DNA from 2 places in the Thaumasiovibrio clandestinus genome. Region 1 is predicted to be linked to the other one. Evidence: riboswitches for the same ligand, from Rfam matches in the RefSeq annotation. Region 1 holds a riboswitch; the other holds the start of a gene.
What was found. Region 1 has a riboswitch for molybdenum cofactor ahead of moaA (GTP 3',8-cyclase MoaA). Riboswitches for the same ligand answer to the same signal wherever they lie in the genome.

Region 2: it holds a riboswitch for molybdenum cofactor, as region 1 does, so the genes downstream of both, moaA (GTP 3',8-cyclase MoaA) here and moaA (GTP 3',8-cyclase MoaA) in region 1, are expected to answer to the same signal.

The regions. Positions count from the first base shown of each region.
Region 1 covers NZ_JBLBVL010000003.1:287,685-293,892, forward strand. Annotated here, with positions in the region: gene moaB (molybdenum cofactor biosynthesis protein B) at 1-289, opposite strand, end outside; gene moaA (GTP 3',8-cyclase MoaA) at 304-1,290, opposite strand; molybdenum cofactor riboswitch at 1,279-1,411, opposite strand; gene ACKLNH_RS06925 (chitinase) at 1,650-3,335, opposite strand; gene ACKLNH_RS06930 (DUF3450 domain-containing protein) at 4,320-5,081, shown strand; gene ACKLNH_RS06935 (MotA/TolQ/ExbB proton channel family protein) at 5,078-6,208, shown strand, end outside.
Region 2 covers NZ_JBLBVL010000003.1:4,127-10,334, reverse strand. Annotated here, with positions in the region: gene ACKLNH_RS05630 (ABC transporter substrate-binding protein) at 1-20, opposite strand, end outside; gene ACKLNH_RS05625 (hypothetical protein) at 594-743, opposite strand; gene ACKLNH_RS05620 (hypothetical protein) at 1,156-1,734, opposite strand; gene moaA (GTP 3',8-cyclase MoaA) at 1,738-2,727, opposite strand; molybdenum cofactor riboswitch at 2,716-2,873, opposite strand; gene ACKLNH_RS05610 (LON peptidase substrate-binding domain-containing protein) at 3,224-3,796, shown strand; gene yvcK (uridine diphosphate-N-acetylglucosamine-binding protein YvcK) at 4,042-4,929, shown strand; gene ACKLNH_RS05600 (Hpt domain-containing protein) at 4,891-5,253, opposite strand; gene luxO (quorum-sensing sigma-54 dependent transcriptional regulator LuxO) at 5,253-6,208, opposite strand, start outside.

The DNA of each region.
Region 1 (6,208 bases):
TATCAAATAAGACAGAAATTGCTTCCGGTGTTGTGTCACGCGCGGTAAATCCGGTGCCACCGGTAATGATCACGGCGTCGACATCATCACTAGCAATCCAAGTAGATACTGCCGCGCGGATTAAATATTTGTCGTCGATGACGATTTTTTTCTCTGCGAGGTGATGCCCTGAATCTTTTAATGCATCAACGAGATAAGCGCCAGAGGTATCAGTTTCTTCATTGCGCGTGTCTGATACAGTTAAGACAGCAATGTTTGCGGGTGAAAATTCTTTCGGTGCGTGTCCCATGATTATTTTCCTTTTTATCCGCCGATTGAAGCAAGGTGAGGAGTGTGGCCACTACTGCCTTGATGCAAAAAATGATGTTCGGCTTTATGGTGCAAGTTATACTGAATGAGTTCTTGTAGTTCAGTTTGTTGTTGTGGTGTTTGGAGTAAGTGTCGTAGATCGACCCCGTCATCTCCAAATAAACACAGATGAAGTTTGCCGTTGGCTGAAATGCGCAGTCGATTACATTGTTGGCAGAACCCTTTGTCATAAGGGAGGATCAGTCCAATCTCTCCAAGGTAGTCAGGATGGTGATAGACCTCGGCAGGCCCATCGGTAATATCGCGTGGTTTTAGCTGCCAGCCGTCGAGAATGAGTTGGTGACGTATCTCTATACCTGACTGGTGGAAGCGTTGAAAATAGTCATTCATATCGCCCGTTTGCATTAGCTCAATAAAACGAAGCTGAATAGGGTTGTCTTTTACCCATTGTTTAAATTGAGGGAGCTGGGGTAGTGTCGTATCTTTGAGCAGAACAGTATTCACTTTAACCGTTGAGAACCCACATTTTAGCGCTGCGTCAATACCACGCATGACATCATCAAGGCGATTCTCGCCTGTTATTTGATGGAACTGACGCGGATCTAAGCTATCGACACTAACATTTAATTTCGTTAAGCCAGCGCTACGCCATGCGTTGGCTTGCTGTGCTAAGCGGTAGCCGTTTGTCGTGGTGGCAACGTGTTTAATTCCTGGGGTTGAAGCGATGGTTTCAATGATGTCGCAGACATCTCTGCGCATTGATGGTTCGCCGCCAGTGATACGCACTTTTGTTGTACCACATGCAGCAAAGGCGCGCACGACGTGAGCGATTTCTTGTTGTGACAAAAAGCGGTTCGGGGGTTGTGTCTTCTGATATCCATTCGGCAAACAGTACTGACAGCGAAAATTACAGCTATCTGTTATGGACAAGCGCAAATAGTAAAACTGCCGATCGAATCGGTCTTTTAGTTGTTGTGCCATGCATTACCTTTCCAAATACGGGAGGTGAGTCGATTTCTCTTTTCACCCTGATGACCTAGTGTCATGGCGTGGTCGACATATGACATTGTCACTTAGTCAACAACGCTCGGCTCGCGGCTAAACGTGCAAATTTTGAGATTAACGTTAATGTATTACAAAGTAACAGAATTATGTACTAAGAGTATTGTTTTCGTCTACCGCTATTGTTGGTTAATTGTTGCATCTATGTGCTGCCGCACAATTACTACGGATGACAAGGAATAATGATAAGTAGGTAGGTTCATATGAAGGGTAAGTACACAAGCATGCGATTGCTTGTGTACTGAATTGCATGTTCTATAACTAGAAACTAGGCGTTATTATTGTGGACATGTTGTTTCGGTCCAAAACCAGTTTGATTGTGTTGGTGTTTCCCATATGCCGGGGCTGTTTTTAGCTGTGAAGCACGTATTATTATGTATCACAATATCACCGTTATTGACCGTAGTTTGGCCTGCAACCCAAATAATTGCGCTGGTCGTTGGAGGCGTCACATCTGCAGGTGGTTCGACAACTGGCGGCTCTTCTACGGGTGGTTCCTCAACCGGCGGTGCAGTGGCCTCGCTAATTTGTTCCCATGGCCCGCCATCAGCAGGATTATTGCCCTGTGTCCACCACTTCGCTGCGTAATTACTACCTAGATAACTCACCTTATCACCGCCAAAGTAAACTTTTGTCTCGTCCCAAGCTGGGAAGTCTCCCGTTGGTGGTACTGGATCTACTGGAGGCTCAGTGGGTGGTAATTCATCGACAACACGTACCGCTGGCCAGTTCGCATGAGATTCATAGAAATTGGTCACACACTTCTCATAGTCATCAGGCACGAGGGCAGAGTAGGCTGTTTGATAACCGACAAGTTTACATTCGAAAGAAACACCTCCTGGGCGGTCTGCATGATAGGTCCAATCGCCATCCCAGTTGGTGTAGAGCACATCTGTTGCGCCATCTAGATTGATGCTACCAAACGGTGTCTGTTGCCAACAGGTATTTATCTCATCCGCTTCAATTGGGATTTGATAGAAGTCGGATAGCCCTTCCCAGTAACGGATACGATTGACTGGCTGGCCTTTATCTTTATTGTGCTCGCCACACTCTATGCCACCATTAATGACGTTAATTGTGGTACCAAAGCCATAACCAATTCCAGCGTCGGTTTCACGCTGGGATGGCGTCCATGTTCTATCAATAACATGTAACATGGCTGGTTTAGGCGCTTGCGGCGTTAAAAAGAACCAGATAGCAGAAGCCAAATTGAGCCAAGAATCTGCCACTAATCCCGGATTATTCAATAGTACTGTTGCATCGCCATCAAACATTACTTCTGAGAAGGCGCCATAGTTGAAGTGATAAGAGAGCTGTTTAGCTCCTCGTCCAAAATAACCTTGGCCGTCAGCGCAGGGCCAGCGTTTATTTTGCCAGTCATTTTGGCCACAACCTGTGGTATATCCTGGCTGCCCTTCAGACCACCCCATTTCGCGAACATGAACTAAGGCTTGCTGCCACTCTTCAAGTCCTAGCGGGTTGTCCCATGTATTATCGACAGCAATATGTCCGCCAGTCTCTTGTGCAAAATGAGCAAAGGCTGTGATGATCGACTTCTTACAAATTGCATCGGAGTCACGTCCGTCGGTATACTCGCCACAAAAGGCAGGGAATTTACCAATAGCGCGTAAGAAGCGGGTATAAGTATACTCTGGTGCAGCCATGTTGGTGAGGAAGTCCCACTCAGTTTGTGGAAATACGCGTTCAGTACGGATAACATTTTCAGGGTTTGATGCTAACCCTGGCAAGATGGCTTCAACAACACTGTTAGGTTGTGTGAGTAGCGCTTTAGACCAAATGTCATACATTGGGTCGGCTGTTTTAGTTTGTTCTGCGGCGTTAATATCTGAGCGTAGAAGTAGATAGCCTCCAGGATTATCAGGGTCTGGGTTGATGGTCATTGCGGCACTATTAGCAGCAAGTGTGGCAGCGATTAAAGTAGTAATATACCTTATTTTTAGCATGTCACTTTCCTTATTGACAGATTATTGGATACTAAAATAGTTTAAATCTTAAAATTAATTTAAATGTAGTCATAATGCGCATGTAGGATAATATATTTTATAAAGGGAAAGATTGTGAAATCTAGTAAGGAGTGACTCAGTCTCTCCTTAAGATTAAAGCGCAATATGAAATATAATTATCCTCGCAACGTAGCGTTTAAAATATAGACTGAATTGGTAAAAAGACAACCTGATGATAATTGTATTTTTATTTGTATTCTAGGATTTAATGCTATGTATGTTTTAATTTTGTGGCATTTGCTGGTATATTATCTTGTTTATTTCGCCCATTCGAGATATAAGTTCAATGATGCAGCGTGAGATATTATGAGCAAAAAATGCATTATTGCGAGGCTCTTCAATATATAAATACCCGTTACAAACATGTTCTCATTATAATTTGAATCATGCTCATGTTAATTAAATATGTGGTGAGGTTTTTTAATCTATGTTGAGTGGTGAAAGAAAAAACAGGCAGTTTAGTGATGATTGATGCAACTTGTATATAAGTTGTCGGATAGGGAATAAATAAGTCCGGTATGGAGTGTTAGCCAAATAAGAATTGATAAAACAGTGAATGAATGCCCGATACGAGAGCATATCTTGGCTATCTTACACAAAGACATGTAATAGGAGGCAGCCATAACGGCAGAGAGTGCCTCTTGTTATTGTGTTAATGAAGGTCAAGTGCATGTAATCAGGCGGTGGGAGTGGTGTTAGAGCTCATTTAACGCCTAGTTGTTGTGTTGTACCAACAGTGCATAGAGGTGTGGAGATAGAAGAAAAGGGTTGAAAAGCTATGGGTATCGTAATCTAATCAGGAAGTAGCACTCGCTAGTGGTAGAGGCCAAGGAAGGCGAGATAGGCAATACGTTTTTTAGAACTAGTCGAGATTAACATCCTGTGTGGCGATGTAATAAATCCAAAGTGGATCCTTTGAGAATTATGATGATAAATAAAGGTATGGCAACACTGATGCTGTTGCTATGTACTATGCGTGTTGAGGCAACAGCGCTAAATCGTGCGAGTCAAATTGAAGATAATAGTTACAGCGAGGCAGTAGCCGCACAAGCTGCTGTTGAAAATAGCGCTGCGCTGACAATGGAATATCGGGCAGACATCGAACAGTTGCAGCAACAGAATAGTAACCTGCAAATCTACCGCGATCATCTCCAGAAACTAACCAAGAACCAGAGCAAAGAGCGGCGTAGTTTAGCGCATCAAATCAATCAAATTCAGTATACACGGCAAGGCATTGTGCCTTTAATGTACGCCATGTTAGATGGTTTAGCTGAGCTTGTTGCTGTCGATCGCCCAATACGCACAACACAGCGTCTAGAGCGTATTGAAGGACTGCGTACCATGATGCAGCAAGCAGATGTCTCTGATGAAGAAAAATACCGTCGTATATTGGAAGCGTGGCAAATAGAAATGGACTATGGTTCACGACTCGGTAGTTATAGCGCTTCGCTATTCATTGATGCGAAACAACGAGAAGTGGAAGTGTTTTACCTTGGACGCATTGCTTTATTGGCAAGGAGCTTTGACGGGCAACGCTATTGGTATTGGGATACTCACGATAAAAATTGGCATGTTGCTGCGCCATCGCAACACAGTGAGTTTGAACAGGCGTATGCATTAGCAAAGCGGCAGATAACACCATCGATGTTAGTGCTTCCTATCTCTGCCAATGGAGCGACACAATGAGAATTTTCTTTTTTATTTTCTTCATTATGATAGGTCAAGCCTACGCCCTCGAAGATAAAACACAAGTCGCTTACGACAATGAACGCCAGCATAATCACCAGCGCATTACGTCGTTTGAACTGACTGAAGAAGCGTATTTCCAGCAGCGCACACAGCTGCAAGCTGAAAAAGCGCAGCTAGAAGCAGAGATCGCCGAACTAAGTACACTATTTACTGAAAACGAGCGCAATCTAGCTGACATGGAAAAGTCTTTGCAACTTGAAACGGGTAGCTTAGGGGAGCTGTTTGGTGTGGTGCGTCAGGCTGCCAAAGAATTTGAGGCGGAATTAACATCCTCCGTGGCTGTTATTGAAGCTGCATCGGATTTGGCAGTACTAAAAGAGATTAGTGCAGCACGTACACTACCGACTATTGAACAGCTCACTGACATGTGGCAAGTAATGCGTCGTTATATCAACGCTAGTGGGGAGTTGAAGAGCTTTACTGTGCCAATTATTGATAGCGCAGGGACAACGTCACAACAATCTGTCGTTCGTCTTGGGGCTATCGGTTTGATTGGTCAGGAAGGTTACCTGAACTGGTCGGGTAGCTATGGTCAATACTATCCTCGCCAGCCAAAGAAAGCACCGTATGCCGCACAGTTTTCCGTAGCGGATGTGACACACGTTATCGCCATTGACCCATCTCGTGGGGATATTCTTAGCCAACTGGCAGACACACCTACACTAAAACAGCGTTTTGATCATGCTGGGCCTGTTGGGAAAATTATCGTTTTTCTGTTAATTATTGGCTTAGGTATCAGTGTGTACCGATTTATTGCTCTAACCATGATTGCCCGCAAAATACGCCATCAACAGAAAGCAACAACGCCAAAAAATGACAACGCATTAGGGCGCATTCTATTGGTATTTGACGCTGAAAAAGCGCGAACAGTTGAAGCGCTGGAGCTGCGTTTATTGGAACAAGTGCTTGATGAACAGCAGGGCTTAGAAATAGGCTTATCACTGATTAAGTTATTTGCAGCCCTAGCGCCAATGTTAGGTCTGCTTGGTACCGTAACAGGCATGATTGAAACGTTTCAAGTGATTACGCAGTTTGGCCATGGCGACCCGACGATAATGGCCAGT
Region 2 (6,208 bases), 280 kb from region 1:
GTAATTTTATTCTTGTTCATGCATCAGCTCCAAATTTAATGCGTTATGCTTCCTTGACTATCCGCCTCGACCTTCTACGAACTTAAAAGACGATGAAATAATATGCTATTAATCGAGAACAAGAGGCGAAATACCCTTAAACATTATCATTTACTGAAAGTATTTACTACATCAGAGACACAAAAACAGATTTTAGCCTTTACAAAAGCCACAAATGCAGCACCTAACACTACAAAACAGACAAAATTCATCTCTTTTTCTCAACAACCATCAATACGGGCAGCAGAACAGTCTATTAAACTGTAAAGGGAAGGAGAATTGGTGAATAAAACTACTATTTTCATGGCTCACGCTGTTATGCAATAAAGTGCAACAAAATACCAATACGACAGCTTGAAATGAAAGAACTGCAACAAGTCAAAGTAAATTGACAATAATGGGCGCTAGGCATACCCATTTGACCTATTTAAGCCAACACTTAAAACAAAAAAAGCGCCACTAGGGCGCCCGATCGATATATCACTGTTCTTTTCCATCACCGTCAACGATAGCAACGCGTCAGGGAGGTATAATGCTTACAAGATCAAAAACTATTATTTTGTTTCATCATTATCAAAAGGACGCTCATTTACTTCATCTTGCTGTTGATCCGCGATAGCTTCATTCTCGTTAAATGTTTCGTCCATCCCTAAGTCATGCATCATCTGCTTCAAACGCTTATTGCTCATACGACCATGCTTCATGAAGAGTCCTCTTTCTATACCAATTTAAAAGTAAGAAACAATAACGACACACCCGTGACACGTTATTCTCCCTTGTTAACTATGGCACAATATTTAAACATCTCCAGTTCTCAGCAGTATGAAAGCAAATAACCAAAAGTAATATTAAAACAATACTTAGATTAAATTATTACATCGTGAACTTTTTGAAACCTGCGTCTTTATTATAAGTACAAGTGGCGTATGATCTTAATGTCAGCGATAGCTCTCTGGCACAACTTCCGTTCCGATGACACATTAAGAGATAATAATGCGACCTGTAGGCTACCATACTCATCCATCCAGCTCTCGTGTTCGCCATGGTTACGTTCCGGCAAAAAATACGCCGAAAAAACCTGAAAAAACACAATGACAAGCAACAACTCAATAACATTCAAAGGCCCTTGGTAAAGGCCCTTGGTAAAGGGCCTTTTTGTTGTGTGTTTTTTTGGCGACATAACCAAAGCACATGCTGTTGCTTGGCGGAGATAGCCGATGCTGCAAGCATCGCATAGAGTGCGGCAAAGCGGTGATAACCTTCAATTAGGTTATAACCGGGATGAATATAATGCCCATCATCCAAATAAAAGCCATGCTGATGCCAATAAATAATCGGCGGACGAGGCCAGGTTAACAACTCCCGAAAGTAGCAATTTAGCGAATCATCTTGATAACTGATCCGCTGCATCCGTCGTGACAGCCGTGTTAATGTCTCGTGATAGGGTATCTGTATTAAACTCTCGATTTGTTCAAAGCTCCAACTCACCTTTACAAAGCGTAATTGCGTCCACGCCAGCCCTCCCCAACGTGCAAATACTGCTGCCCAATGTTGATATAGCCATTGCTCCAGTACATCATCAGGGAAATGAGGCAAAACGTATCGACAACGCACCATCCAAGTATCAAGCGGTTCAATCTGCGTTGTTCCCCACCCTATTGGCTGCAAATCAAATAACAAACGCCGGCCATCCACCGATTAACCTCCAATTGAAGCTAGATGTGGCGTTATGCCCGAATGCCCTTCATGAAGATGATGGCCTTTCTGTTTAAGTTGTAAAGCATGCTGAATAGTCTCAATTAACACCGCTTGGTCTGCATCGTCTTGCAGCAACGCCCTAAGAGGGACGCCTTGCTCCCCAAATAGGCAAAGGTGTAGTTTCCCACGTGCAGAGATGCGCAACCGATTACAACTGTCGCAAAAACCATCATCATAAGGCAAAATAAGCCCAATTTCTCCTTGGTAATCAGCATGAAAATAGACCTCAGCGGGTCCATCACTACTCCCTCGACGACGCAACTGCCACCCTTCAGCCAAAAGTTGATGCCGCAGCGCAATACCTGACTGGTGGTAACGTTGGAAAAAGCTATCCATCTCACCCGTTTGCATCAGCTCAATAAAGCGCAGCTGAATCGGGCGGTGTTTCACCCAATTAAAAAAACCCTCAATCTGGGTCGCATTCAGATCTTTTAAAAGAACGGTATTCACCTTAACCTGTTCAAAGCCAGCATCAAATGCCGCATCAATCCCGGCCATCACTGCCTGAAAACGGTTTTGCCCGGTAATTTGATGAAACATGCGCGGGTCTAAACTATCCACACTGACGTTTAAATGCGTCAATCCTGCTTGTCGCCACTGCGCTATCCCAGCGGCTAATCGATAGCCATTGGTGGTGGTCGCAATATGTTTAATTCCTGAGGTTTCAGCAATCGTCGCAATAATGTCACCAAAGTCACGCCGCATTGTTGGCTCACCTCCGGTAATACGCACTTTCTCTGTGCCGCATTGGGCAAAGCTACGCACCACCCGACCGATCTCAGGCAACGTAAGAAAAGTGGACCGCGTTCCACTAGGGGGGGAATAACCATCAGGCAAGCAATACTGGCAACGGAAATTACAGACATCCGTCACGGAGAGACGCAAGTAGTAAAATCGCCGACGAAAGCGATCTTCGAACTGTTCTGCCATATTTCACCTTTCCAAATACGGGAGGCTTATCAATTTCTCGATAAACCCTAAAGATTGTGTCAATCCACAATACTTCAGTGACATCTGTCACGGCGAGGCAGACTTATGATGCTTCACTTAGTCCATCACGCTCGGTTAATGGCTGTGCACAGACTAAGTTAACGTACGTGCACTCATCCAAATCACTACAAGTCTAGTTCATTTTCACTCACAAATAGTTTTCATTTTCACAACAACACCAAGAACACCGCTTAAGGCGCAAAACGATCATCGCTGCCCACCGTGAATACCCTTTCTGACTACACCTATATCTGCGTTTTTGCATTTTACGAACACGTTGCATCTTAGTTTCATATTGCATAACGAAATGATGCATTTTGCAACAACTCAGCAGGAGTGATAGCTCGGAAGCTTTTATATCAACAGGTTATAAAGCCTTAAAAAGTAGGCACCACATTTGCAGTCTCTTAGACATATCAAAACAGGGGGACGCATCATGACGAACACACTGCCCGTACTATTTCAGAAACGCCACATTCTGCCAGACGGTCGCCTACCAATGCGCATTGCCCCTGGTGGACAGATGGATACCATCAAGCACGCTTTACGCAACGGCGGCATTCTTGGCATCTGTATGTATGACCCTGCCGACGAACAACAATTTTATGAGATAGGAACGCGAGTTAGAATCGAAGATTTTGACACCGACTTAGTGAATGGGCTATTACAAATTACTGTCGTGGGATTAGATACGTTCGAAGTTGTTAACTTTTATAATCATGAATCAAACATCTGTTTAGCCGATTACGAAAGTACGACACGTTGGCCCGAAACAGCACCATCTGTACCGCAGAAAATGCTCGCTGAACGCTTGCAGATTATGTATGACAAGCACCCAGAGCTGAGTGACTTACATAATAATAAACAATTAAACAATCTGAGCTGGTTATGTCAGCGTTGGCTAGAGTTACTTCCCGTGCCCGTGCGAGAGAAGCAACAGCTGCTAACTCAACCTAACTGTCTCAATACCTGTGACTATTTAATGAGCTTAATGCAAGAGCCTCATTAAGTCGCATGCATACTATTTAGACACGGCACTGTTCATCACTTTCGCCCGGTCTATACCGCCACTGGATACAAGCTCGTACAGTGGCGCGCCCTTTACTTTATTGCCGCTCCGCTATCCGCAGCTCAGTAATAGCAAGCACGCTATCATACAGAGTGCCACAAAGATCCCACCGCGGTATCATTTCGATAGGATATCTGTTCGAATTATGTTATTCAGTGCGAATCTATTAATAACTAAATCGGCGTATGACTACCATCAATAACAAAAAGATTGTCGCGCTTGGCGGCGGACACGGGCTAGGGCGTGTTCTTTCATCATTATCTTCATATGAAAGCTCTGTTACGGGTATTGTCGCCACCACAGATAACGGCGGTTCAACAGGTAGAATCCGGGCATGCCAAGGCGGCATTGCATGGGGTGACACTCGCAATTGTATCAATCAATTGATCACTGAGCCTTCCGTTGGCTCAATGATGTTTGAATATCGCTTTAAAGGAAATGGTGAGCTCAACGGCCATAACTTGGGTAATTTAATGCTCACCGCGCTAGATCATCTTAGCGTCCGGCCTCTTGAAGCGATCAATACCATCAGAGAGCTACTAAAAGTAAAGACTCGCATCGTCCCAATGTCAGAGCATTCTGCCGACTTAGCCGCCATTACCACCAATGGCACCGTTATTTGCGGTGAAACCAATGTCGATGAACTAACAGAAGTACCTCAACGACTGGTTGTTGAGCCTCCTGTACCTGCTACACGCGAAGCGATTGAAGCAATAAAGCAAGCCGATATTATTCTACTTGGACCAGGCAGTTTTTTAACCAGCATCATGCCGCCGCTTCTGCTTAGTGAAGTGGGCAAAGCACTACAAAACACCAGCGCGAAAATTTACTTTATTACCAATCTCGATAAAGAGTTTGGTCCAGCTGGTGAGATGTCGCTCAGTATGATGTTGATGTGGTGTGAGCGTGCCATGCAAGGACGGACTATTGATGGCATTATTACAAATGAAAAAAAAGAAATAGCCGGACACTATCATCAGGCTATTTCTCCTTTAGCTTCATTCAATCATCAGTGGCGTCACGATCGCGACGCGCTACGACAAGCTATCGATACAATTCTCTTCGGCAGCTAGGGCACGATAACGGTCTGCCGTGTGACGGACCGTTTCTTTAAACGTATCGAGATGTTCAAATACCCAACTGTCTTGACCTTGTTTAACGCGAGACTCACACTCTTGCGCTAAGTCTGCCAGTCTATCGGCACCAAAACTGGACGCACTACTCTTTAACGAGTGGCTAATCTCCCGAATTTGGCTTAAAGACGGGGAATCAGACAAAGTATCATGATACTGCTGTAGTTCGTCACTAAACACAGTGAGCAACAAGCCAACCGTATCTTCGCCAACCTCTACAGCTAAACGCCGAATTGTATCGGTATTGATGGTGGTATCCCCCATTAAACCGTCTCCCCTTTTTCACTGGCTGAATCTTGCCAAGTTTGTAGCTTTCTATAAATGGTGGAAGGACTGACTTCTAGTAAGCCTGCTGCTCTCGGGATATTTCCATCGCATGCCGTTATTGCTTCCTCTATGGCTTTTTTCTCTACTTGCCATAGCGGGAGAATAACCGGACTCGCTAGCCTTTCACCGTTCCTATTCTGAAACGATACTGAATTCACATCAACTGTTGCAGATTGTTCTGCGACTAAAGTTTCGTTCTGTTCTTCTAATGCAAAATTAACACCAGAAATATCGTTTAACGGCGGCGGCAGCATCTGTTTGGTGACAGTTTCGGCATTATTCAACACCACAATGTTGCGAATAACATTTTGCAGCTGACGTACATTGCCTGGCCAGTCGTACGCCTTGAAAATACGGATCACGTCATCGTCAAACTGGGCGAACGGTTTTCCTTCCTCTACCGACATATGTGCCAACAACGATCGTGCTATTTCAATAACATCCTCTCCTCGCTGATTTAGCGGCGGTAATGTCAATGGGATAACATGTAATCGGTAATAAAGATCTTCCCTGAAACGACCCGCTTTCACCTCTTCCCACGGGTCACGATTGGTGGCACAGACAAAACGCACATCCACCTTCATCTCTTTTGATGAGCCTAACTTATGAAAAACACCGGTTTGAATAAAGCGCAATAGTTTAGATTGTAAATCGAGGTCCATCTCGCAGAGTTCATCAAGGAATAGTGTTCCATTATGCGCTAACTCTACAGCCCCTTTGCGCTCTGCCGCGGCACCTGTAAATGCCCCTTTTAAATGACCAAACAGTTCACTTTCAATCAAGTCTTTGGGAATAGCAGCACAGTTAATCGCAATAAAAGGCCCCTCTTTTCGCGGGCTCGCAGAGTGGATTGCATCGGCACACACCTCTTTACCCGTACCGCTTTCCCCAG